DNA from 3 places in the Enterococcus sp. AZ194 genome. Region 2 is predicted to be linked to each of the others. Evidence: predicted binding sites of a transcription regulator. Region 2 holds the regulator's gene; each other region holds the start of a gene.
What was found. The regulator NrdR, encoded in region 2, represses ribonucleotide reductase genes. The targets are predictions, from matches to a motif close to ACACNATATATNGTGT.

Region 1 (7,577 bases), 600 kb from region 2:
TTTCATTTTTTCTCCTTATGTTCTTTCTAGTAACTTCTAAGTTCTTCGACTGTTTCTCTATCCAATCGGCGAACCACTTCTGTGACTAATTTGACTGTATTAAAATAATCGTCTTCATGAATAACTGACGTATGAGAGTGCAGATAACGAACCGGTACGGTAATGGCTACTGAAGGAACCCCATCACGCGTTAAATGCATTTGCCCCGCGTCTGTTCCACCGCCTGTAATCACGGTGTATTGGAACGGAATCTCTAATTCTTCAGCCACACGAATCACAAAGTTCAATAATTTTTTATGAGGGATCATTGATGCGTCAAAAATAAGAATTTGCGGTCCTTCTCCTAAAACGGAATCTGCTTCTTTTGCTGTCATTCCAGGAGTATCCCCTGCTGTTCCTGTATCCAAAGCCAAGGCAACATCTGGATTAACTAAATGGGTACTCGTTCTTGCACCGCGTAAACCAACTTCTTCTTGCACATCGCTTCCAGCAAACAAGACATTTGGATGTTCTTCTTTTGATAAGTTTTCTAACACACGTAAAGAAACAGCTGTTCCAATTCGATTATCCCACGCTTTTGCTAACAAGAATTTGCTATCATTCAGACGTTTATATTCGATATAAGGCGTCACCATATCGCCTGGGCGAAGGCCCCAACCTTTTGCTTCATCTGCACTTGAGGCACCAATATCGATAAACATATCCTTGATGTCGTATGGTTTATTACGAACAGCCGGTGTCAAAACGTGTGGTGGTTTCGATCCAATCACCCCATGGATAATTTTACCCTCTTGCGTTTTAATCTCTACTTGTTGGGCCAACATCACTTGTCCCCACCAACCGCCAAGCGTTTGAAATTCGATAAAGCCTTTGTCCGTAATTTTGGTAACCATAAACCCAACTTCATCCATGTGACCTGAAATAAAGATTTTAGGTCCGCCTCCTGTCCCAGAATGTTTAGCAATTACACTACCTAGACCATCGAAAAAGATATCTTCTGCGTATGGTTGTGCATATTTTTTAAAGACTTCGCGAACCTCTTCTTCATTTCCAGGAACGCCTCTAGCGCTTGTTAACTCAATTAGTAAATTTTCCTCTTTTTTATTCATCGAAAAAACTCCTTTCTTCTCTTAAAAAGTATATCATGCTCCTCAAAGAATGATAAGTGTTATCGGGTTCTTTTATTTGAATCATGTGGTTCTATTTCGGCTCGTCAGCTCCATTGTACTCCGATGACTCCAGAGTCGCTCGCCTATAAATTAAAGTTCACAGATTCCCCTACACGCTTTTAAGGAGTTCTGACATGACTCCTAGTGACAATCCTTATCGAATAATTGGCCTATTTATTTTTCAACAATCTTGCCATAAAGTAAAATAGTTAAGACATAAAAGAAACTATAGACAATCACGAGTAATCCACAGAAAAGATAGGCTAACCAATAACTAGCTTCAGACACCAGCTCGCTGAAAAATCGGATAGCAAAATAGGCATGCAAAAACCCGATAATCATCGGTGTAAAAAAAACGCGCGCATTTTCTTGATAGATAAAATGGTTTAATTGTTTTCTTGGAATCCCCATCTTCTTTAATAAACGATAATTTTCACGCTCTGAACTCGCTTCTGAAAATTGGCGAAGCATCAAGATACTTCCGGTCGCAATCATACAAATCATACCGATAAACACAGCTACATAAACCAAAATCCCCATCTGCCGTCTTGCTGCACGGATATTTGGATGCCGGTTACTCAGATTTAAGCGTAAGTAACTCAACTCTTCTTCCTGACCGTTTTTGGTTACAGGTTTAATTGAGCCAACTAAGCCTGATTGACTGGCACGATAGCTAGAGACAATTTCGTTGCCCCAGGTTTGTGTCAATTGACCATCCAATTCTTTGCCCAATCGCTCCTCATCTTTTGCTGAAATATTGATTGAATCCACTTGGTAGACAAGGCCTTCTGCTTGATTAAAGACTTCATCTGAAACAACACAAGTCATGCCTGCGCCCCCCATATATCGAAGTAACGAGTCGCCTAAATAATCCGGCTGACTCTTCTGGTAAACAGCCGCAATATTTCCCGAAAAGAGGATGTCCGACCCGTATTGTTCAAATCCATTAAGGATCGTCTTCAAACTATCCAAAATCACCACATGCTTTTCATCGACCAAAGAAACCTCTGGCAACTTGGGATTGATTTGTTTAAATGATTGATACTCTTCTTCTGAAATCAAGTTAGAAACCGTGACATACGTGTCGCTCTCATCTCCTAGCGAGGTCGTCACTTCTGCAGCAACAGCCTTATAGGTCAACGACACTTCAGCTAAAATTGGGGATTGGTTCTCAGCAAGAACCTGTTTAACCCTGCCGACATCCTCTGAGCGAACTTGAAAGGAAGCAGGGTTATCAATTTGGATAGTCTTCATTGCCACTGAAACAAAAAAGGCCGTCCCCCCAATTGAGGCCAACGAGATACCTAAAATAATTGCTACCCACGCCATCATCCGCCAGTTTTTGGCCAAATGAACCTTTGCATTCCCTAAAGAGAGCACATGCAAATCTTTGTACGCGCGATTTCTCCAAGAACCGGCCAAATAATAGATGACTTTCATCGTTTGACCAAAAAACAGATACGTCCCTATCACACATAACAGAAAAATCAGAAACGGCATCCCAAGAATCCAACCGTAGCTATCTGTTAAGAGAATCATTTTCGGTAAGACATGACGGATGTATGTTGATAGGCCATATCCGGCGCCCATCATCACCACACCCAAAAAGCCAAATAGAAACGTCCAGCCGGTCACTCGAACTTTTTTTGTTAATGACCGGCTTTTTCGTTTAAAAAATCCATTTAGCTGATATTGAAAAATCATTAAGGTACTTCTAATTGAAACCAGTAGTAAGATAAAGAAAAAGACCACAATCGTATTTGAGATGGAGGGCCAAGAAATAAAAAAGTCGCTGCCGACTGATAAGTCCATTGCCTTCACTAAAATCATCGAAAACAACTTAGAGAATACCACCCCAAAAAAGACACCCACAATTAAGGAGATACTGCCCAAAACCATCGTTTCACAAAAAAAGAGTGCAGATATTCGTAATTTACTCATCCCAAAAAGTCGATACAGACCAACCTCTTTGTAGCGTTTATTAACAAAAAAACGGTTGGCACTCACCATAAAAAACAAAATGACGAGAATCACCATAACACTACCCATTCGTAAGAAGCTTTCAATCCGCACATCTTGACTGGCCCGGCGCAACAACGGCTGGTCATAAGTCATCGCACTGAATGAATAATAAATCATCACCGCGATAGCCATACTTACAAAATAGCCAAAATAGACTTGTAGTTGTCGGAAAAAACTGCGCGCGGCTAATTTATAAACCATTCAGCTTGCCACCTCCACCAATTGCTGCTTGCATATCGATGACTTTATTGAAGAAGTCTTGGCGGCTCCCTTTACGAACAACCTCTGAAAAAATTGCCCCATCTTTAATAAATAAGATACGATTGCAAAAGCTCGCTGTATAAGGATCGTGAGTCACCATAACAATCGTCGTATCTTCTTGTAGATTAATCTCCGATAGATAGTGGAGCAATTCTGTTGCTGCTTTTGAATCCAACGATCCCGTGGGCTCATCGGCAAAGATAACACTTGGCCTAGTTACAAGCGCTCGGGCAGCCGCAATACGTTGACGCTGACCGACAGAAATTTCATCTGGATATTTATCTAAAACAGCCGTCACGTTCAAAATTTCGCAGACCTTTTGAATTCGCTGATTAATTTCCTCTGTGGGAATCCGATTCACGGCTAGCGGCAACACAATATTGTCTCTATTGGTTAGGGTGTCTAATAAATTAAATTCTTGGAAAATAAAGCCTAACTCTTTTCTTCTAAACGAATTTAATTGATCCTCTTTCATCCGTGTAATATCGCGTCCATCAATTTGAACACTACCGATAGTTGGTAGGCTAATCGTTGCAAGAATGTTCAACAGAGTGGTTTTCCCTGCGCCACTAGGCCCCATAACTCCTACAAATTCGCCCTCTTCAACCCTAAAAGAAAGATTATCCAAGACTTTGGCGTGATTGCCTTTATTTCCATAGGTCTTGCTCAAATGTTTGACATCAATCATCGTTTTTATAGGGACCCCTCCTCATGATCAGTAGATAGTAGACAAAAAAATTTGCCTGTTTGTTCCGCTCATTCTTTTTGATTGTTTTTTTATCATGGTAGCACATTTCAGCGCATCCTAACAGTTAACGTGACTTGCAAAAAAGGAACACATTGAAAAAAATATTCGTCAACTCGTGCAACTGAAACTGGCTAAACGCTCACTTATTTCAGGAGCTAAGCTTTAGTATCTAGTAGAAAGAACGACTTGCGCACCAAACGGCATGAGCGCCAATTTCGCTAGTTTGAATGATTGTAAGCCAAACGGAATCCCAATCACGGTGATGCATAAAAGCACGCCACTAATACAATGAGCTACAGCTAACCAAAAACCACTGAAAATTAGCCAAAGAAAATTGACAAGAAATGAGACGGTACTGGCACTATAAACAACCTCTTTTCCAAACGGCCAAAAGCTCAAGTCTGCTAATTTAAAACATTGCAGGCCAATCGGAATCCCGACAATCGTGATACACCAAAGCACCCCTGCTGCAAACCACGTCAGTCCACCGACAAATCCGCCAAAGATAAACCAAATTATATTTCCTAAGCACCCCATTAAAACGCCCACTTTCTTCTATTCATATAAATAGTATACTATAAAACCACCTGCTCGTTTTCTTCGACTGAAAAAGGCAGCTTCCTCTTTTAAACAAAAATTGGTTTGTACAGACGACCTCCTGATGAAAGCCTTTCATTTATTTCTGGCAAATGGTATTCAAAAAAATAATTTTTTTGCTAAAAAAAGGTTGAAAATTTACACATCTTATGAAAGCTATCACAAAACCAATAACCATGAGTTTTCATAAATTTTCAATTCTTGTGCACACTACATATAGTGTGCACGATTAATTTTTTATCTAAAAAAACACTATATCTAGTTGATACTTCCCGTAAATTGTTTTATGATGTTAATGAACAAAAAATTAGGAGTGAATACAAATGATGGAAATTAAAGAAACGAGTGCACAAGATAAAGCAGAACAAACTCGTTTATCAAGTATGAAAATTATCAAGCGCGATGGCCGTCTAGTCGATTTCGATGATCAAAAAATTTATGATGCGCTACTAAAGGCAGAACAAAAGCTAACCAATGAATTGACTCCTCTTGCACATGAACGTATCCAAGATATTGTGGACCGTGTGGATCAAGAAATTGTCGAACGATTCAACCAAAATATCAAAATTTACGAAATCCAAAATGTCGTTGAACATATTTTATTAGAAAAAAATGAATATCAACTGGCTGAAGAATATATCAATTACCGAACTCGTCGTGACTTTGAGAGAAGTAAATCGACAGATATCAACTTCACTATTGGCAAACTAATTAACAAGGATCAATCGGTAGTTAACGAAAATGCCAATAAAGATAGTGATGTTTTTAACACACAACGTGATTTAACAGCTGGAATTGTTGGTAAATCAATCGGCTTAAAAATGCTTCCTCCTCATGTAGCTAACGCCCATCAAAAAGGAGACATTCATTATCACGATCTTGATTACCATCCATATACTCCTATGACCAATTGTTGTCTAATTGATTTTAAAGGTATGTTAACTAAAGGCTTCAAAATCGGTAATGCAGAAGTAGAGTCGCCAAAATCAATCCAAACCGCTACTGCACAAATCTCGCAAATCATTGCCAATGTGGCTTCTAGCCAATACGGCGGATGTTCAGCTGACCGAACAGACGAATTACTTGCGCCTTTCGCTGAGTTGAACTATCAAAAACATTTGAAAGACGCTGAGGAATGGATTGAAACGCCAGAACGCCGTGAAGAATATGCTAAATCAAAAACTCGAAAAGATATCTTTGATGCTATGCAAAGCTTAGAGTATGAGATTAATACTCTCTTCACTTCAAATGGTCAAACACCTTTCACCTCTCTTGGATTTGGCTTAGGAACAAGTTGGTTTGAACGAGAAATTCAACGAGCAATTTTACAAATCCGAATCAATGGTTTAGGTAGTGAACATCGAACAGCGATTTTCCCTAAACTAATCTTCACGTTAAAACGTGGCGTAAATATGGAGAAAAATGACCCTAACTATGAAATTAAAGAGCTGGCTTTAGAATGTGCAACCAAACGTATGTATCCAGATATTTTAAACTACGAAAAAATTGTTGAATTAACAGGTAGTTTCAAAGTGCCAATGGGTTGTCGTTCATTCCTTCAAGGATGGAAAGACGAACAAGGCGAAGAAATTAATGTCGGCCGCATGAACTTAGGTGTTGTCACATTAAACTTACCTCGAATTGCACTTGAAGCAAATGGGGATGTTGACAAATTCTGGTCTTTACTTGAAGAACGTCTGGGAACGATGAAGGATGCCCTTGTGTATCGTGTCGAACGTTGTAAAGAAGCAACGCCTGCCAATGCACCAATTCTTTACATGTATGGTGCATTTGGCAAACGTTTGGAACGCAAAGACTCCGTTAATGAGTTGTTCAAAAACCGCCGTGCGACAGTTTCAATGGGTTATATTGGTCTTTATGAAGTTGCCTCTTCTTTCTTTGGCGGCGAGTGGGAAAAAACACCTGAAGCGAAAGAATTTACATTAAGTATCTTGAAATCTTTGAAAGCTCATGCAGATGCGTGGAGTGATGAATATGGGTACCATTTCAGCGTGTACTCAACACCTAGTGAAAGCTTAACTGACCGTTTCTGTCGATTAGATACAGAAAAATTTGGTCTTGTTGAAAACATTACGGATAAAGATTACTACACAAATAGTTTCCATTATGATGTGCGTAAGAATCCAACACCTTTTGAGAAACTTGATTTTGAAAAAGATTATCCTGCTTATTGTTCGGGTGGTTTTATTCATTATTGTGAATATCCAGTACTTCAACAAAATCCGAAAGCACTTGAAGCGGTTTGGGATTACGCCTACGATAAAGTTGGCTACCTAGGAACAAACACACCGATTGACCATTGTTACGCATGTGGGTTTGAAGGAGACTTCACACCAACTGAACGTGGCTTCGAGTGTCCTGAATGTGGTAACCATGATCCGAAAACATGTGACGTAGTGAAACGAACTTGCGGTTACCTTGGAAACCCTCAAGCACGCCCAATGGTTCACGGCCGTCACAAAGAAATCTCTTCACGTGTTAAACACATGAAATAAATTCGAACATTTTAGAAACAAAAAAGATAAGGAGTCAGGATAATTGATTGCAAGTCACTTGTGTCAAACAAAGACACTGTAAGGCTTTCAACTTATCCTGGCTTGCCTTTTATACGAAATTATCCTGTTGAAGAAAGAAGTTTTCCCTATGAATAATCCTCAACCAAAAGAATGGCTCTCACAAGACTATAGCCAAAACTATATTGCTGATTATAAAGCTTTTAACTTTGTCGATGGCGAAGGCGTTCGTAATAGTTTGTACGT
Region 2 (7,577 bases):
GACGTTCTAAAAAAAGCAGTAGAAGCTGGAGGCACCACGATTCGCAGTTATCTAAATGCTTTGGGCGAAGCGGGTAAATTTCAAGTTGCTCTAGAAGCCTATGGGCAAACAGGGGTGCCCTGTTCAAGATGTGGGACAGCCATTGTGAAAACAAAAGTCGCGCAAAGAGGCACCCATTTTTGTCCGAACTGTCAGAAGTTGAGAGCGAGGAACGTACGATGAGTTTTATCTTAGGTATTACTGGGGGAATCGCGACAGGCAAGAGTAGTGTGGTTGCTATTTTTGAAAAATTAGGTTATCCAATTGTTGATGCAGATAAAGTTGCTCGTTTAGTTGTAGAGCCAAATACACCAGGCTTAGCCGCGATTGTTATTGAATTTGGAGAAGATATTTTGACATCTGAGGGACAGCTAGATCGTAAAAAATTAGGTGCACTCGTTTTTCAGTCAGACGAGAAACGACAAACTCTAAATCGGCTATTGAACCCCTTTATCCGAACAGAAATTCTTGCTCAAATTGAAGCAAAAAAAAGACTTTCCTCCTTAGTCATTGTTGATATTCCCTTATTATACGAAGGTTATTATGATGTCTATATGACTCAGGTTGCTGTCGTTTACATTCCCGAGTCACTGCAATTAATACGCTTGATGAAGCGTGATCATCTAACTGAGTATGAAGCAAATAAACGCATCAAAAGTCAAATGAGTATAGAGGAGAAAAAGCAACGAGCAGATATTATTTTTGACAATCAGGGTACTTTTGAGGAAACGGAACAGCAAATTTTAGAATGGCTTAAAGCATATAAAAAAAATAAACGTTTTTGTTAGATACTCTAATTAAGAATTGTTTTCTTTTAGCCTCTAGTGAAAAAAATTCAAGATTTAAACTTTAGCGATTCAATCAAATTCTTGATTATAACAAGGATTATAGAACTCAATTGATTCTGGAAATTACGTTAATGAAACTACTTTATTCAGTTTTTCACGAACAAGTCAAAATAGTATAGACATTTGACAAAATAATATCCTTTTTCCTTACTATTCTATGATAATATCTCACCTAAAGGGAGAAAAATTTCAATACTTGCCGGATTGTGCACAGTTGAATTCTTACCTTAGACTTATAATTAGGAGAGATAGATTATGAAAGCAGCAGTAGTTTCAAATAATAAAACTGTAGAGATTGTAGAAAAAAGTTTAAGAAGCTTAAAACCCAATGAAGCATTATTAAAAATGGATTGTTGTGGTGTTTGTCATACAGACTTGCATGTAAAAAATGGCGACTTTGGTGACGTGACTGGCAGAGTCTTAGGGCACGAAGGAGTAGGAAAGGTTATTGCTATAGGTGAAGATGTCACCTCACTTGCAATCGGCGATCGTGCTAGTGTTGCATGGATGTTTGAAAGCTGTGGCAGCTGCGAATATTGTATTAACGGACAAGAAAGTTTATGTCGCACTGTAAAAAACGCGGGCTTTTCAGTAGATGGCGGTATGGCTGAAGAGTGTATCGTTACTGCTGACTATGCAGTGAAGGTTCCAGAAAAGCTTTCTTCTGCGAAAGCTAGTAGTATTACTTGCGCTGGCGTTACTACTTATAAAGCTGTAAAGGTATCAGATATAAAACCTGGTCAGTGGATTGTTATTTTTGGACTAGGTGGATTAGGAAACTTAGCTCTACAATATGCAAAAAATGTTTTTAACGCTAAAGTAATTGGGATTGATGTCAATAATAGCCAATTAGAGTTTGCTAAAAGTAGTGGGGCTGACTTGGTATTTAATCCAGTGGAAGAAGATGTTGTAGAGAAGATACAAGAAGCTACTGGTGGCGCACATGCAGCTGTAGTGACTGCTGTTTCTAAAAATGCGTTTAATTCGGCAGTTGATGTAGTTAGAGCGGGAGGAACTGTGGTTGCAGTTGGCTTACCTTCTGAAAGTATGGATCTTAATATTCCAAGATTAGTTCTTGACGGAATCAAAGTCATCGGTTCATTAGTAGGTACTAGAACGGACTTAGCGGAAGCTTTTCAATTTGCGGCAGAAGGAAAAGTTACGCCAAAAGTCGAAATGCGTCAAATTGAAGACATCAATGATATCTTTGATGAGATGGTCAGTGGAAAAATTAATGGTCGAATGGTTATCGAATTTTAATAACATTTATTATTTATAGTAGTCTTAAAAATTAGGAGGAAGAACATGTGCAATGTATTACTCATTGACCATGATAGTCAATCTATTAAACCGATAGAGCAGTATGTAGAAGCTTATTTCGCTAATGTTATTTTATTTCCAGCAATTCAAACATATAAACAACTGGATAATATAATAAAAAAACATAAAATTGAGATTGCTATTATTAATACTGAGATTGGCATTGACTGTTTCGACCTTCACAAACGGTTGGTTGTCAGTAATCCAAATACCAAATCAATTCTTTTTTCTTCACGTGGTGAGTTTAAAATTGCTCAAAAAGCATTACGATATGGAATTGTTGACTATTTGTTGACTCCAATTGGAACTGATTTTATTTATGCATTAGATCGTGCGATTCAATCAATTAATCAGATATCTTTGCTAAATGTGAGGAATAATCATAATACCTCTCGTTCATTCCATCTGAAAAACCGAATTTTGCGGTATATTCATGATCAATACGCTGAAGATATTTCCTTAGTAACACTTTCTGACTATTTACATCTAAGTAGAGACTATACCAGTAGATTGGTAAAAGATACTTTGGGAATGACATTTTCTCTCTATTTGCTGATTTATCGGATAGAGGTTGCTAAAAAAGAATTATCGACAAGCGATTTAACTGTTAATGAAATAGCTCATCGAGTTGGTTTTAATGAACCAAACTACTTTAGCAAAAAATTTAAAGAAGTCGTTCATTTAACACCTACCCAATATAAAAAAACTTATAGCGGTGTGGGAACAATCATTACTTCTGGTTTTATCAATTAAGAATTTACCATAAATAGGAGCGTGGGACGAAATTTTGCCCCACGCTCCTATTACATGAATAAACATCGAATAAAGAAGCCGTTCCTTGTTATTTATCTGAGTGAAACATTGTTGACTCAACGCTCATATGGTTGAAGTTGATTGCTTGTAAATTGACGTTTGTAATCAACTCTCTGGATTATCTATAAATGTTTCTATTTTTAAAATTCATTAATTTCTCTGGAACCGCCAAAGTATTGCGTATGACTTTTTGGTCCCTTAAAAATAGTGTCCACAGTTGTAAATTCGTAACCTTGTTTTTTTAACGATTGAATAATTGGTCGGACTGCATCAACACTGTTCTCATGAATATCATGTAATAAGATAACAGAACCATCCTCTAGTTGATCATTAACTGTTTTGACGATCTTTTCAGAACTGCCTTTTTTCCAATCTTCCGTATCTACATTCCAGTGAATCAATGGTTGATCTAACGTTTTAGCGATGGATTCCTTCATTGCACCATAAGGCGGACGAATATATTTGGGAAGAAGGCCTGTTGCCTTATAAACAGTTTTATCTGTACTATGCATTTGCGTTTTGATAGCGTCCGGTGTTAATTGTGTAAGATTTTTATGGTCATAGGAATGATTTCCGATAGTATGCCCATCCTCAATAATTTCTTTCAACACATTGGGATAAGCTTCTGCTTGGCTTCCTAAAACAAAGAAGGTTGCAGGAACATCTTCTTCTTTCAAAATTTTGAGTAACTTTTCAGTCGTCTCAGGGCGTGGGCCGTCATCAAAGGTGAGAGCAACTTGTTTATTTTTATGCTCAGGAAAGTATTGTTTTGAAACAAAGCTTGAATTCAGGTAGTGGGAAAACTCAGCCCAAGGAAGCATCACCATAGAAACATCACCAATTGGTTGGGATAACGTCACTTCAATTCCAACATCATTGACTTTATTAACAACCAAATCACCGGTTTTGAAAGGAGCCAAATTTAAGACCTCATCAATAATGGTATTCCCGTCTTTACTCCTATTTAAAATTTCTTGCTGAATCAGAAAGTGGCAACGCATTAACTCTTCATTGCTTGGGAAAAAATCTGTCGTTGTTGGCATCTTTTTTGTATCCGAGCGTATAAAGCTTGCTTCTCCAGAATTTGATTCGGTTTGATCATAAGATTTTTTCTTTTCATTCCAAATGTAGCTAGAAAAATTATAATAAACACGCGTTAATGATTTGGAATAATTTTCAGAAACTTGTTTTCCGGTAACGATATCTGGTGCATTATCTTTTGGGAAATGGCTAAATAGTAAGCCTAAAGAATCCTCATGTTTCAAATTATCAACAAAAAAGGTCTGTTCATCTGTTGAATAGTTTTTACTTTCTTGCCATTGTTTATCAGCTAATTCTTTCAGTAAAGAGCGTTTAGCTTGCTTTCTTTCTGAAGAAAGTTTGAGTGGTGTATGTGCATACGCATCTTTGTGTTCAGGATTTAAGTCGCTCAATAAACTATTAATCACGTAACCAGATCCGACAATAAAAAGAACAATAATTGGTAAAAAAAACAGCCAATTTTTCTTTTTCGGTTTCTTCCGATATATCTCTTTTCGCGAACGATATTGTTGTGTCATGGGTAAATACTCCTTCAGTAATCTCTTAGTCTAGAGTACCATGCTTAATATAGAGATTCAACGACAGAAACAAGAATCTTTCCATAAATTTTTGCTGCATATTATTTTTATTTCTCTTGTTATTTTGTTATTCTAAAAATAAGTAAGGGAGGAAGTTCTTATGAGCACAATGAAAGATCAGTCGGAGAAAGTCATTGGTTCTGTAAAGGGAAAAATTGGCAACTTACTTAATGACAAACAGTTAGAAGAAGACGGAAAAGAGCAAATAGAAAAAGCCGCCATTCAAATTCAAAAGAAAAAAGACCGTTTGAGAGAGCTAGAGGATAGCTATGATGAGTTTGCTGCAAAAAAGCAAGACTTTACTAAAGAACAAATCAAGCAACCTCAAAAAAACGAACCGTTTGAACCCGTTGATGATACCCCACATATTTCCTCAAAACAACAAAGAGAAGAGATTCGAATGAAACACTATACAGGAATCGAAGAAAAGTTTAGATAGCATAACCATTAACACCTTTACTAAGAAGGAAGAAGTTGATTTCCTTTGTAAAGGTGTTTTTCAACGAATACTTAATGGTTCCTTACTCATTTATGAGCTAATTGGCAATCAGTTGTATATAAATGAATAAAATGTCTAAAAACTGAATAAGAATTGTCCTTACAGGCGCTTTTTTACGTAGTTTTTTACGACAGAACAGGATTTCATGTTATAATATACACGTGTCACCGATAGAAAAAATTTGACGAATACAACAACAACTATTCGTGTCTAAAAAAACACGTTATTCGAGTATTAAGCGTATGATAGAAGCTAGATAGGTATCATACATTGAATAAGTTTACTAATAATGAATTTGAGGTGAAGGTTATGCGCTGTACAAGATGTCAGAATAATAACTCTCGAGTAGTAGATAGTCGACAAACAGATGATGGACGAGCAATCCGTCGTCGTCGAGAATGTGAGAACTGTGGTTTTCGTTTTACCACTTTTGAACGAATTGAGGCTGCTCCTTTACTAGTTATTAAAAAGAATGGCGACCGTGAAGAATTTAATCGCGAGAAAATTTTGCGTGGTTTGGTCCGCTCAGCTGAAAAGCGGCCAATTGCCATTAAGCAGATGGAAGCAATTGTCGATCATGTCGAAAACCGTGTGCAAAATTTGGGGGAAAATGAAGTCTCAACCAATCTAATTGGCGAGTATGTTATGGAAGAGCTGGTTGATCTAGATGAGATTGCCTACATTCGTTTTGCTAGTGTGTATCGACAATTCAAAGATATGTCTGTCTTCTTGAAAGAACTTCAAGATATCGTAGAAAAAGCGAAGGCAGATAATAAAAATAAAGAGTAGTCAAAAGGAGGCCTTTTCTTGGATAGTGCCTGGAAAGAAATCCAACCTAAAAATATTTTTCAACTATACAAGTCCTTACCCAACACCAATCTTGCTGATGAAGCATTGCTTTACCTGTATCAGCCTATCATGGGTGCTCAAGCACTGACTTTATATCTAACCATGGTTAGTGAAATTGAGACAGCTACAGGCCATAGTCAAGAAGCTCTTCATGCGGAACTATTAACGATGATTAATGCAGGGATTCCCCAATTTTTCGAAGCTCGAATCAAGCTTGAGGGAATTGGACTGCTAGAAACCTATAAAAAAGAAGATCCTGAGCTTGGGACAACCTTTCTCTACAAACTACTTACACCCATGGAGCCTGTGGAGTTTTTCAAAGATACCGTTCTTTCTTTTCACCTGTTGAATACAGTTGGAGAAAAGAAATTTCAAACACTTGTCAAACGATTTGAACCAAAACCGCTTGATGTCGACTTACGTGAGTACCAATCAATTACTAAAAAGTTTTTGGACGTGTATGGCTGGCAAAATCAAGAATTGCTTGAGAAAAGTTTAGAGTTAGAAAAGGTCGCTCAAAGGTTTCAGTCGACTGAGGCAAAAAAAACTTTGGCGAATGAAGTGGAACAACTGAACTGGTCTTTTGTTGAAGAGCTTTTGATTAGAAAGTTAGGGCGTAAACTGACTTTGGACAAATCAACGAAAGAGCTTTTCACCGTCTACCATGCCATGTATGGCGTGGATGAGTTAGAATTGGTGGAGATGAGTTTGCCTTCATTTGATATGCTTTCTGGCGCATTTAATCAAAAAGAGTTACAACGTTTGTTAACGGTGGCGAACCTACCAAATAGTCAAAAGCAAGCACCCGAAAAGGCAGAAACTGGTGATTCCGATGCGCAGACCCGTCGATGGAATACCTTACGTCAAGAAGGATTTAGTGAAAAAGAATTGCAATTAGTTCAAGAGAGTGAATCGATTCCGCCAATGATTTATTTGGAGGCAATTAAAACACAGAAAAATGGTTATGTTTCAAAGGATGAAACGTGGCTGATTCGCGAACTGATTAATGAGTCTCCTTTAAAAAACAGTGTCATTAATATTTTGATTAATTATGTCTTAGTCGTAAAAAATGATTCTAGTTTAACACGCAATTTTGTCAGTCGAATTGCTAATGACTGGTCCCAACTCAAAATTCAATCATCAGAAGCCGCGATTCGTCACGTAAAAACGCTGAAAGAAGACGCGAAGAAAAAAAGTGAAACAACACCTAGACGCACGTCTCAAAAACGCGTTCGACGTGAAAAACTACCTGAGTGGTTGAATAAACCTCAAGTGGAAGCTGCAACGGATCCAGAAAAACAAGCTGAGATAAACCGCAAACTTCAAAACTATCTCGCAAAGAAGGAAGGTGAGGACTGATGGAAGACGTAGGAAAAGAGCTTTCAAAAATAGTCAAACAACGTAATTATCAAGATCGGTTCGCCAAAATGATGGATAAGGTTTTAGCAGATGAAGATGTTCAAAGCTTTTTAACTGAGCACAAAGATAAGCTGACAGAAGAAGATATTGAAAAAAGCTATGCCAAACTCTATGAATTTGTCCAAGAAAAAAGAAAATATAAACTAAATGATCCAACCATGATTGCTCCAG
Region 3 (7,577 bases), 1.3 Mb from region 2:
ATCCCCGAAAGAACGATTGCACCAATTCCGACAAAATAAGCAGAAGGCGCGACCCAACTACTGTTAGGGAAAAAAGCCCCTGCAATCAAAGCGATAATCGGCAACTTAGCCGAACACGGCATAAACGTAGTCACGATAATGGTCATTCGACGATCCTTCTCATTTTCGATTGTCCGACTCGCCATCACACCTGGAACGCCACAGCCAGTAGCAATCAGCATAGGAATAAACGACTTACCTGATAAGCCAAATTTCCGAAATAAACGGTCCATAACAAAAGCAATCCGAGACATATAACCACAGTCTTCTAAAAAGGATAAACATAAAAACAAAACAATTAATTGTGGTAAAAAGCCTAAAACAGCCCCTACACCAGCAATAATTCCATCTAAAATAAGTCCTTGCATCCAATCTGCTACCTGCCAGTTTGCTAAAGCATCGCCCACTATAGTTGGAATCCATTCTCCAAAGACCTGATCGTTAACCCAATCCGTTCCCATCGTTCCCAAGGTTTGAATAGACAGGTAATAAATCAGCCACATGACTCCAGCAAAAATTGGAAGGGCCAACCAACGATTTGTCACGATTTGATCAATTTTATCACTAAATGACAACCGAATCTCATCTTTTTCAATCGCACAGAGGCTAATGACTCGACTGATGAATTCATACCGTTCATTAATTATGATGGTTTCACTATCCTCCTGGAAGATTTTTTCTGTAATCGTAATAATTTCTTCAATTTCTTTCTTTTGAATCACACTAAGATCGAGTTCCTCTTGGGCACGTGCGTCACGTTCAAATAGTTTCACCGCATACCAACGACTTTGTTTTTCCAAAACCGTCTGACCAAGAACGTCAACAATCTCATTCAAGGCCGTTTCTAATCGAACATCATAGGTTGGAAAATCTACCTTAGCCGGAAATTGTTTAGCTACATGAAGTGTCTCCTTGACAGCTTCTTGAAGTCCACGTTTTTTTAGAGCACTCATCCCAACAACAGGGGCCCCCATACCATACGCAAGCTTCTCTAAATTAATCTTTTTACCTTGTTTTGCAACAATATCCATCATATTTAAAGCAATCACAACTGGAATACCCATTTCCATTAACTGGGTTGTTAAATAAAGATTTCTTTCAAGATTTGTTGCATCAACAATGTTTAAAATGACGCTAGGCTGTCCCTGCAATAAATAATCTCTAGCAACGACCTCTTCTGGTGTGTATGGAGAGAGTGAATAAATCCCGGGTAAATCCTGAATTCGGACAGTTCGATCTGATTTTAGGAGCCCTTCTTTTCTTTCTACTGTTACTCCAGGCCAGTTTCCAACATATTGGTTAGCCCCAGTCAAGTGGTTAAACGTGCTAGTCTTCCCACTATTAGGATTCCCTGCTAAAGCAATCTGGTAGTCACTCATTATTTCTCCTCCTTTTCAATTAGCACTAACTCAGCTTCACTTTTTCTCAACGTTAGTTCATACCCACGAACATGAATCTCAATTGGATCACCTAAAGGAGCTAACTTTCTTATATAAACTGACGTGCCTCTAGTTAGACCCATATCCATTAAACGACGTCTAACAGCTCCTGTCCCATGAATCGTAACCACTTGCCCCGAATCTCCCACAACGAGTTGGTCTAATGAAAGCCAATTTGCTGGATTCTCTGAGGGTTCATCTATCAAAATAGATTCTAAAACAGTCTGGTTAATCGCAATTCTACTATTGTGTAATAAAACAATGCCATTCTCACCAGATGTATTAATCAATACAACCTTTCCCCCTGGTATGACACCCAAGTTACTTAAATGCTTTTTGACTGACTCCTCAGCATTGACTGCTTTTATCTGATACACTCGATTATGTTGTGCTTGATTAAGAGATAACATAGTAACTTCCCCTTGTGAATTATTTTCATATTTTTAATTCCAAGAAAACTCATTGAAATTGATAATCGTTCTCAATAAGATTACTCCCTTCCTCCATAAAAGTCAATGAGATTGTGAAAAAACTAGCGAATTAGTCTAAAATAAATTCATTTCAATCGCCTCAAAATTTCGTCTTTTTCGAAAAAATTTTTTAAAGTTTTTTTACTTTAGAAAACTGTTTTCACCCTTGCAATTCTTGCTTTCATATTTTTTCAAAACACTAAACTTGGTGTCTCTCTTTTTTTTCAACACAATATATAGTGTTTTTAGATTGACTTTTTCCTAGATAGATTTATACTAATGAGTATAGAAATTATCCATTCGGGAGGAACTTATAATGAACGTAAAAATCTTTTCAAAAAATAATTGTATGCAATGCAAAATGGTGAAACGCTACTTAAGCGAGAATAATATAGCATTTGAAGAAGTTAATATTGATAATCAACCAGAAGCTGTTGATTGGTTAAAAGAACAAGGTTTTCAAACTGTTCCAGTAACTACTTCTAATTCAACAACTGTTATCGGCTTCCGCCCTGACCAACTAAAACAATTAGCTAGCTAATATGAAGATTGTTTTCTTCTCCATGACGGGTCAGACTAGAAGGTTTGTTAAAAAGTTGGATTTGCCTGCTTATGAAATTGAGCCTGCAAATCCTTTTTTTGAGATAAAAGAACCATTTGTACTTGCTGTGCCAACTTATGATCAGGAAATTATGGATGTCGTCTATGATTTTTTAGACCATCAAGATAACTCTCTTCTATTAAGAGGAATTATCGGTAGCGGCAATCGAAATTTTGCCGAGTTATTTGTTTACGCAGCAAAACAATTGGCAGAGAATTATCAAGTGCCTCTGCTCCATGCACTTGAGTTTAGCGGCACCTCTGAAGATGTCGACATTATAAAAAAGGTTGTGAATGAACTTGAGTCTTAAAAATTTAAAAGACGTTAGCTACTTTAAGCTAAACAATGAGATTAATCGTCCGGTTAATGGACAAATCCCGTTAAACAAGGATCAAGAAGCGTTAGCTGCATTTTTCAAGGAGAATGCAACACCTAACACGATGACATTTTCTTCTATTAAAGAGAAGATTGATTATCTAGTAAAAAATGATTATATCGAAGAAGGATTTATCAAGCTTTACTCAATGACCTTTATTGAAAAGCTTTATCAATTTTTGGACGAACAGAACTTTCAGTTTAAATCATTTATGGCAGCTTACAAGTTTTACTCTCAGTACGCATTAAAAACAAACGATGGAACGGCTTATCTAGAAACCTACGAAGATCGTGTTGCCTTTAATGCGCTTTATTTTGCCAATGGAGACGAAGAGCTTGCTTTATCTCTTGCTGATGAAATGATTCATCAACGCTACCAGCCAGCGACTCCTTCTTTCTTAAACGCTGGACGTAAACGCCGTGGTGAATTGGTTTCTTGTTTCTTAATCCAAGTAACCGACGATATGAACTCAATTGGCCGTTCAATCAATTCAGCATTACAACTTTCTAGAATTGGTGGCGGCGTTGGGATTACTCTTTCGAATCTTCGTGAGGCTGGTGCGCCAATCAAGGGATATGAAGGGGCAGCAAGCGGCGTGGTTCCCGTGATGAAATTATTCGAAGATAGCTTTAGCTACTCCAATCAATTGGGCCAACGTCAAGGAGCCGGTGTTGTTTACTTAAACGTCTTTCATCCAGATATCATTCAATTTCTTTCTGCAAAAAAAGAAAACGCGGATGAAAAGATTCGAGTTAAAACACTTTCTCTAGGGACGATTGTGCCAGATAAGTTCTATGAATTAGCTAGAAATAATGACGATATGTATTTGTTTAGCCCTTATAGTGTTGAAAAAGAGTACGGTGTTCCTTTCTCATATGTGGACATCACTAAAGAATATGACAATATGGTCGCAAATCCAAATATTCGTAAACAAAAGATTCGCGCGCGTGATCTTGAAAATGAAATCTCAAAATTACAACAAGAATCAGGCTACCCATATATCGTAAATATCGATACTGCAAACCGTTCAAATCCGGTTTATGGAAAAATTATTATGAGTAATCTTTGTTCTGAAATTTTACAAGTACAGGAGCCTTCTGTAATTAACGGCAAACAAGAATATGATGTTATGGGGACAGATATTAGTTGTAACTTAGGGTCAACTAATATTGTAAACCTAATGGATAGCCCAAACTTTGGTAAATCTGTTCGCGCGATGACTCGTGCTTTGACATTTGTCACAGATGCTTCTGATATTGATGTTGTTCCTTCTATTCAAAACGGCAATAAACTAAACCACACAATTGGTTTAGGAGCTATGGGACTGCATACTTATTTTGCTAAAAATCATATGGAATACGGCTCTGAGGAATCACTTGATTTTACGAATATTTATTTCATGTTATTAAATTATTGGACGCTAGTTGAAAGTCATGCCATTGCCAAGGAATATGGCGAAGTCTTCCATAATTTTGAAAAATCAGACTATGCAAGTGGTACCTATTTTGATAAATATGTCACAGGAGACTACCAACCAAAATTCGAAAAAGTCAAAGAAATCTTCAACGATATCTTTATTCCTTCAGCCGAAGATTGGAAAGAACTCCGTGAAGCAATCAAAAAAGACGGTCTTTATCATCAAAATCGTCTGGCAGTTGCACCAAATGGCTCTATTTCGTATATCAATGACACGAGTGCAAGTATTCACCCAATTACTCGTATGATTGAAGAGCGTCAAGAGAAGAAAATTGGTAAAATTTACTATCCAGCTCCTTATTTAGCTAATGACACGATTCCTTATTATACCTCAGCCTATGATATGGATATGCGTAAAGTAATCGACGTTTATGCAACAGCACAAAAACATGTCGATCAAGGAATGAGTTTAACCTTGTTTATGCGCTCAGAACTTCCTGAAGGTCTGTATGAATGGAAAGATACAACCAAACAAACAACCCGTGACCTGAATATTTTACGCCACTATGCCTTCCATAAAGGGGTTAAATCAATTTATTATGTTCGTACATTTACAGACGATGCAGAAGAAATTGGTAGCAACCAATGCGAAAGTTGTGTCATCTAACCTTTGTGACTGACTAGATAAACTTAGGATTACCTAGACTTTTACCAGTCGTTCATTGAGCGGCTGGTTTCTATTGAAAAAAACGAGGAGGATAACTCATGTCAAACACGTATTATGAGGCTATAAACTGGAATGAGATTGAAGATATTATCGATAAATCAACCTGGGAAAAACTAACGGAACAATTCTGGCTAGATACACGAATTCCCCTATCCAATGACTTAGATGATTGGCGGACACTATCAGATTTAGAAAAAACCACTGTTGGGCACGTTTTTGGTGGCTTAACTTTACTTGATACTGTTCAGTCAGAAAGTGGGATGGAACAGCTTAGAAATGATGTCCGTACACCACATGAGGAAGCTGTCTTAAATAACATTCAATTTATGGAATCTGTCCATGCTAAAAGTTATTCTTCGATCTTTAGTACCTTAAACACTAAGTCAGAAATCGAAGAAATTTTTGAATGGACCAACACTAACCCTTACCTGCAAAAAAAAGCAGAGTTTATCAACGAGATCTATAAAAACGGCACGCCGTTAGAAAAAAAAGTCGCGAGTGTCTTCTTAGAAACTTTTCTATTTTATTCTGGATTCTATACGCCTCTTTATTACTTAGGAAATAATAAATTACCTAATGTGGCAGAAATCATTAAACTGATTATCCGTGACGAATCTGTTCATGGTACCTATATTGGCTATAAATTCCAATTAGGCTTTAATGAATTACCCGACGATGAACAAGAAAAATTGAAGGACTGGATGTATGGTCTTCTTTATGAACTTTATGAAAATGAAGAACGTTACACTGAAGAGCTCTACGATGAGTTAGGCTGGACTGAAGAGGTAAAAACCTTCTTACGTTATAACGCCAATAAAGCGCTAATGAATTTGGGAATGGATCCACTATTCCCTGATACAGCCAATGATGTTAATCCAATCGTAATGAACGGAATTTCAACAGGTACAAGTAACCATGACTTCTTCTCGCAAGTAGGGAACGGCTATCTGTTAGGAACCGTTGAAGCAATGAAAGATGACGATTACTTAATCGGATTAGACTAAAGAATAGCCTCAACTCATCAGAAAAAATACGATGAGTTGGGGCTTGTTTTTTAACTGCAAGGGGATTATATAATATCGAGGTGTAAGAAAGCTATCGGTAATTGGCTTTCCAGTACTTTTCATGAGACCAAAGAAGGATGGTAGGAATTGATTGTCTTATGGAAACTCAAAACCTCGGCTTGCTGAGGCTATCTTATATGAACCTAGTCTTTCTTTACACTTCACTCAAAATATCCTTCAGCGAGCTTAGCATATTGTTTGACCTTTTGATTGTCGGGCTGGATAGCAGCCCTTTGTTCCTCTTGAACTACTGACTGATTCAGTAGATAATATAATCCAAAGATAGGCTCTGTTGATTTTTCATGATAGCAGGTAGTATCTAATAAATCAGCAGTTAAATCTCTAAGCGTGGTGTTCTTAAAGAAACCGCCACTTAGCGTCAGCTCGCTAATTTTTCCTACCATCTCCTTCAATGTTCGAATGTTCATTAGCACACCTTCAACTACTGCTCGAGTTAAATCTGCTTTCGTATGCTGAATCGATAAATACTTAAACTCAGCAGTCATGCCACTTCGCCAAAATGGTGCGCGTTCCCCATTAATATAGGGATGGAATCGAAGACCATTCGCGCCAATCGGGGACTCTTCCAGTTTGGAACTCAAGGTTTCATAAAACATGGTCTCTGAGTCACTTAACGTTTGGCTTGCCCATTCTAAAACACAGCCGCCATTATTGGAAGGCGCACCCACAATATACAATCTGGGTGCTAAATAATAACAAAAGTTTTGACGTTCCTCATCAAAAATGGCTTGTTTTGTGACTCGTCGAATCGCTGCACTAGTCCCAATCGTCAAGCTATTAGGAACCCCAGTTGAAACATAGCTCCCAAAAGCCGCCAGACAGCCATCACTGGCACCAATTGTAACTTTGGTATTCTTGGATAAGCCTAGCGTTCCAGCTATTCCCGGAGAGATTATTGATGTATGGAGAGGCGCCACTAATCGTGCTAGCTGCTCCTCTGAGATTCCTAAAAATTGGAGAATCTCCTCATCCCAGTTTAAACTTTCAAGGTTAAGTAGCCCTGTTGCAGAACCCGTCGAATAATCTAATAGATACTCCCCAGTAAAAGCCCGCATTAATAGCTCCTTTAGGCCGTACCAGTGAGTTGTTTTATCAGATAAACCTTGCTCTTTAAAATGCAAGATTTTGGCAAACGGAGACATCGTATGAATCGGCGTTCCCGTTTTCCGATAGAAATTTTTGGCTAAATCTGTTTCACGAAATTGTTCAATTATCTCTGTTGCCTGCGTATCTGACCAGATATAAACTTTATCAGCCTGACCATCTTGTACAGGCATCAAGCTATGCATAGCTACACTAAAGCCGATTCGTTCAATTCGTTCTCTCAGAGTCAAAGGAACTCTCTGAATCGCTACACTAAGTACTTGAAGCAATTCGGCAGCAAGTTGATAACGTTCCCCCTCTTCCCCATAATAAGTGGTCAC

Region 1: the regulator NrdR is predicted to act here: its motif matches at 5,005-5,020, upstream of nrdD (anaerobic ribonucleoside-triphosphate reductase).
Region 3: the regulator NrdR is predicted to act here: its motif matches at 2,176-2,191, upstream of nrdH (glutaredoxin-like protein NrdH).

Annotation. Positions count from the first base shown of each region.
Region 1 covers NZ_JBIOQR010000001.1:1,017,339-1,024,915, reverse strand. The annotation lists gene IGI37_RS04865 (DUF975 family protein) at 1-6, opposite strand, end outside; gene IGI37_RS04860 (M42 family metallopeptidase) at 27-1,109, opposite strand; gene IGI37_RS04855 (FtsX-like permease family protein) at 1,344-3,392, opposite strand; gene IGI37_RS04850 (ABC transporter ATP-binding protein) at 3,382-4,149, opposite strand; gene IGI37_RS04845 (YccF domain-containing protein) at 4,363-4,737, opposite strand; gene nrdD (anaerobic ribonucleoside-triphosphate reductase) at 5,121-7,313, shown strand; gene nrdG (anaerobic ribonucleoside-triphosphate reductase activating protein) at 7,462-7,577, shown strand, end outside.
Region 2 covers NZ_JBIOQR010000001.1:1,613,348-1,620,924, forward strand. The annotation lists gene mutM (DNA-formamidopyrimidine glycosylase) at 1-222, shown strand, start outside; gene coaE (dephospho-CoA kinase) at 219-827, shown strand; gene adhP (alcohol dehydrogenase AdhP) at 1,143-2,147, shown strand; gene IGI37_RS07535 (response regulator transcription factor) at 2,193-2,960, shown strand; gene IGI37_RS07540 (polysaccharide deacetylase family protein) at 3,161-4,579, opposite strand; gene IGI37_RS07545 (CsbD family protein) at 4,740-5,078, shown strand; gene nrdR (transcriptional regulator NrdR) at 5,448-5,927, shown strand; gene IGI37_RS07555 (replication initiation and membrane attachment family protein) at 5,946-7,346, shown strand; gene dnaI (primosomal protein DnaI) at 7,346-7,577, shown strand, end outside.
Region 3 covers NZ_JBIOQR010000001.1:2,953,012-2,960,588, forward strand. The annotation lists gene feoB (ferrous iron transport protein B) at 1-1,418, opposite strand, end outside; gene IGI37_RS13895 (FeoA family protein) at 1,418-1,888, opposite strand; gene nrdH (glutaredoxin-like protein NrdH) at 2,265-2,489, shown strand; gene nrdI (class Ib ribonucleoside-diphosphate reductase assembly flavoprotein NrdI) at 2,491-2,859, shown strand; gene nrdE (class 1b ribonucleoside-diphosphate reductase subunit alpha) at 2,849-5,008, shown strand; gene nrdF (class 1b ribonucleoside-diphosphate reductase subunit beta) at 5,107-6,072, shown strand; gene IGI37_RS13920 (gluconokinase) at 6,294-7,577, opposite strand, start outside.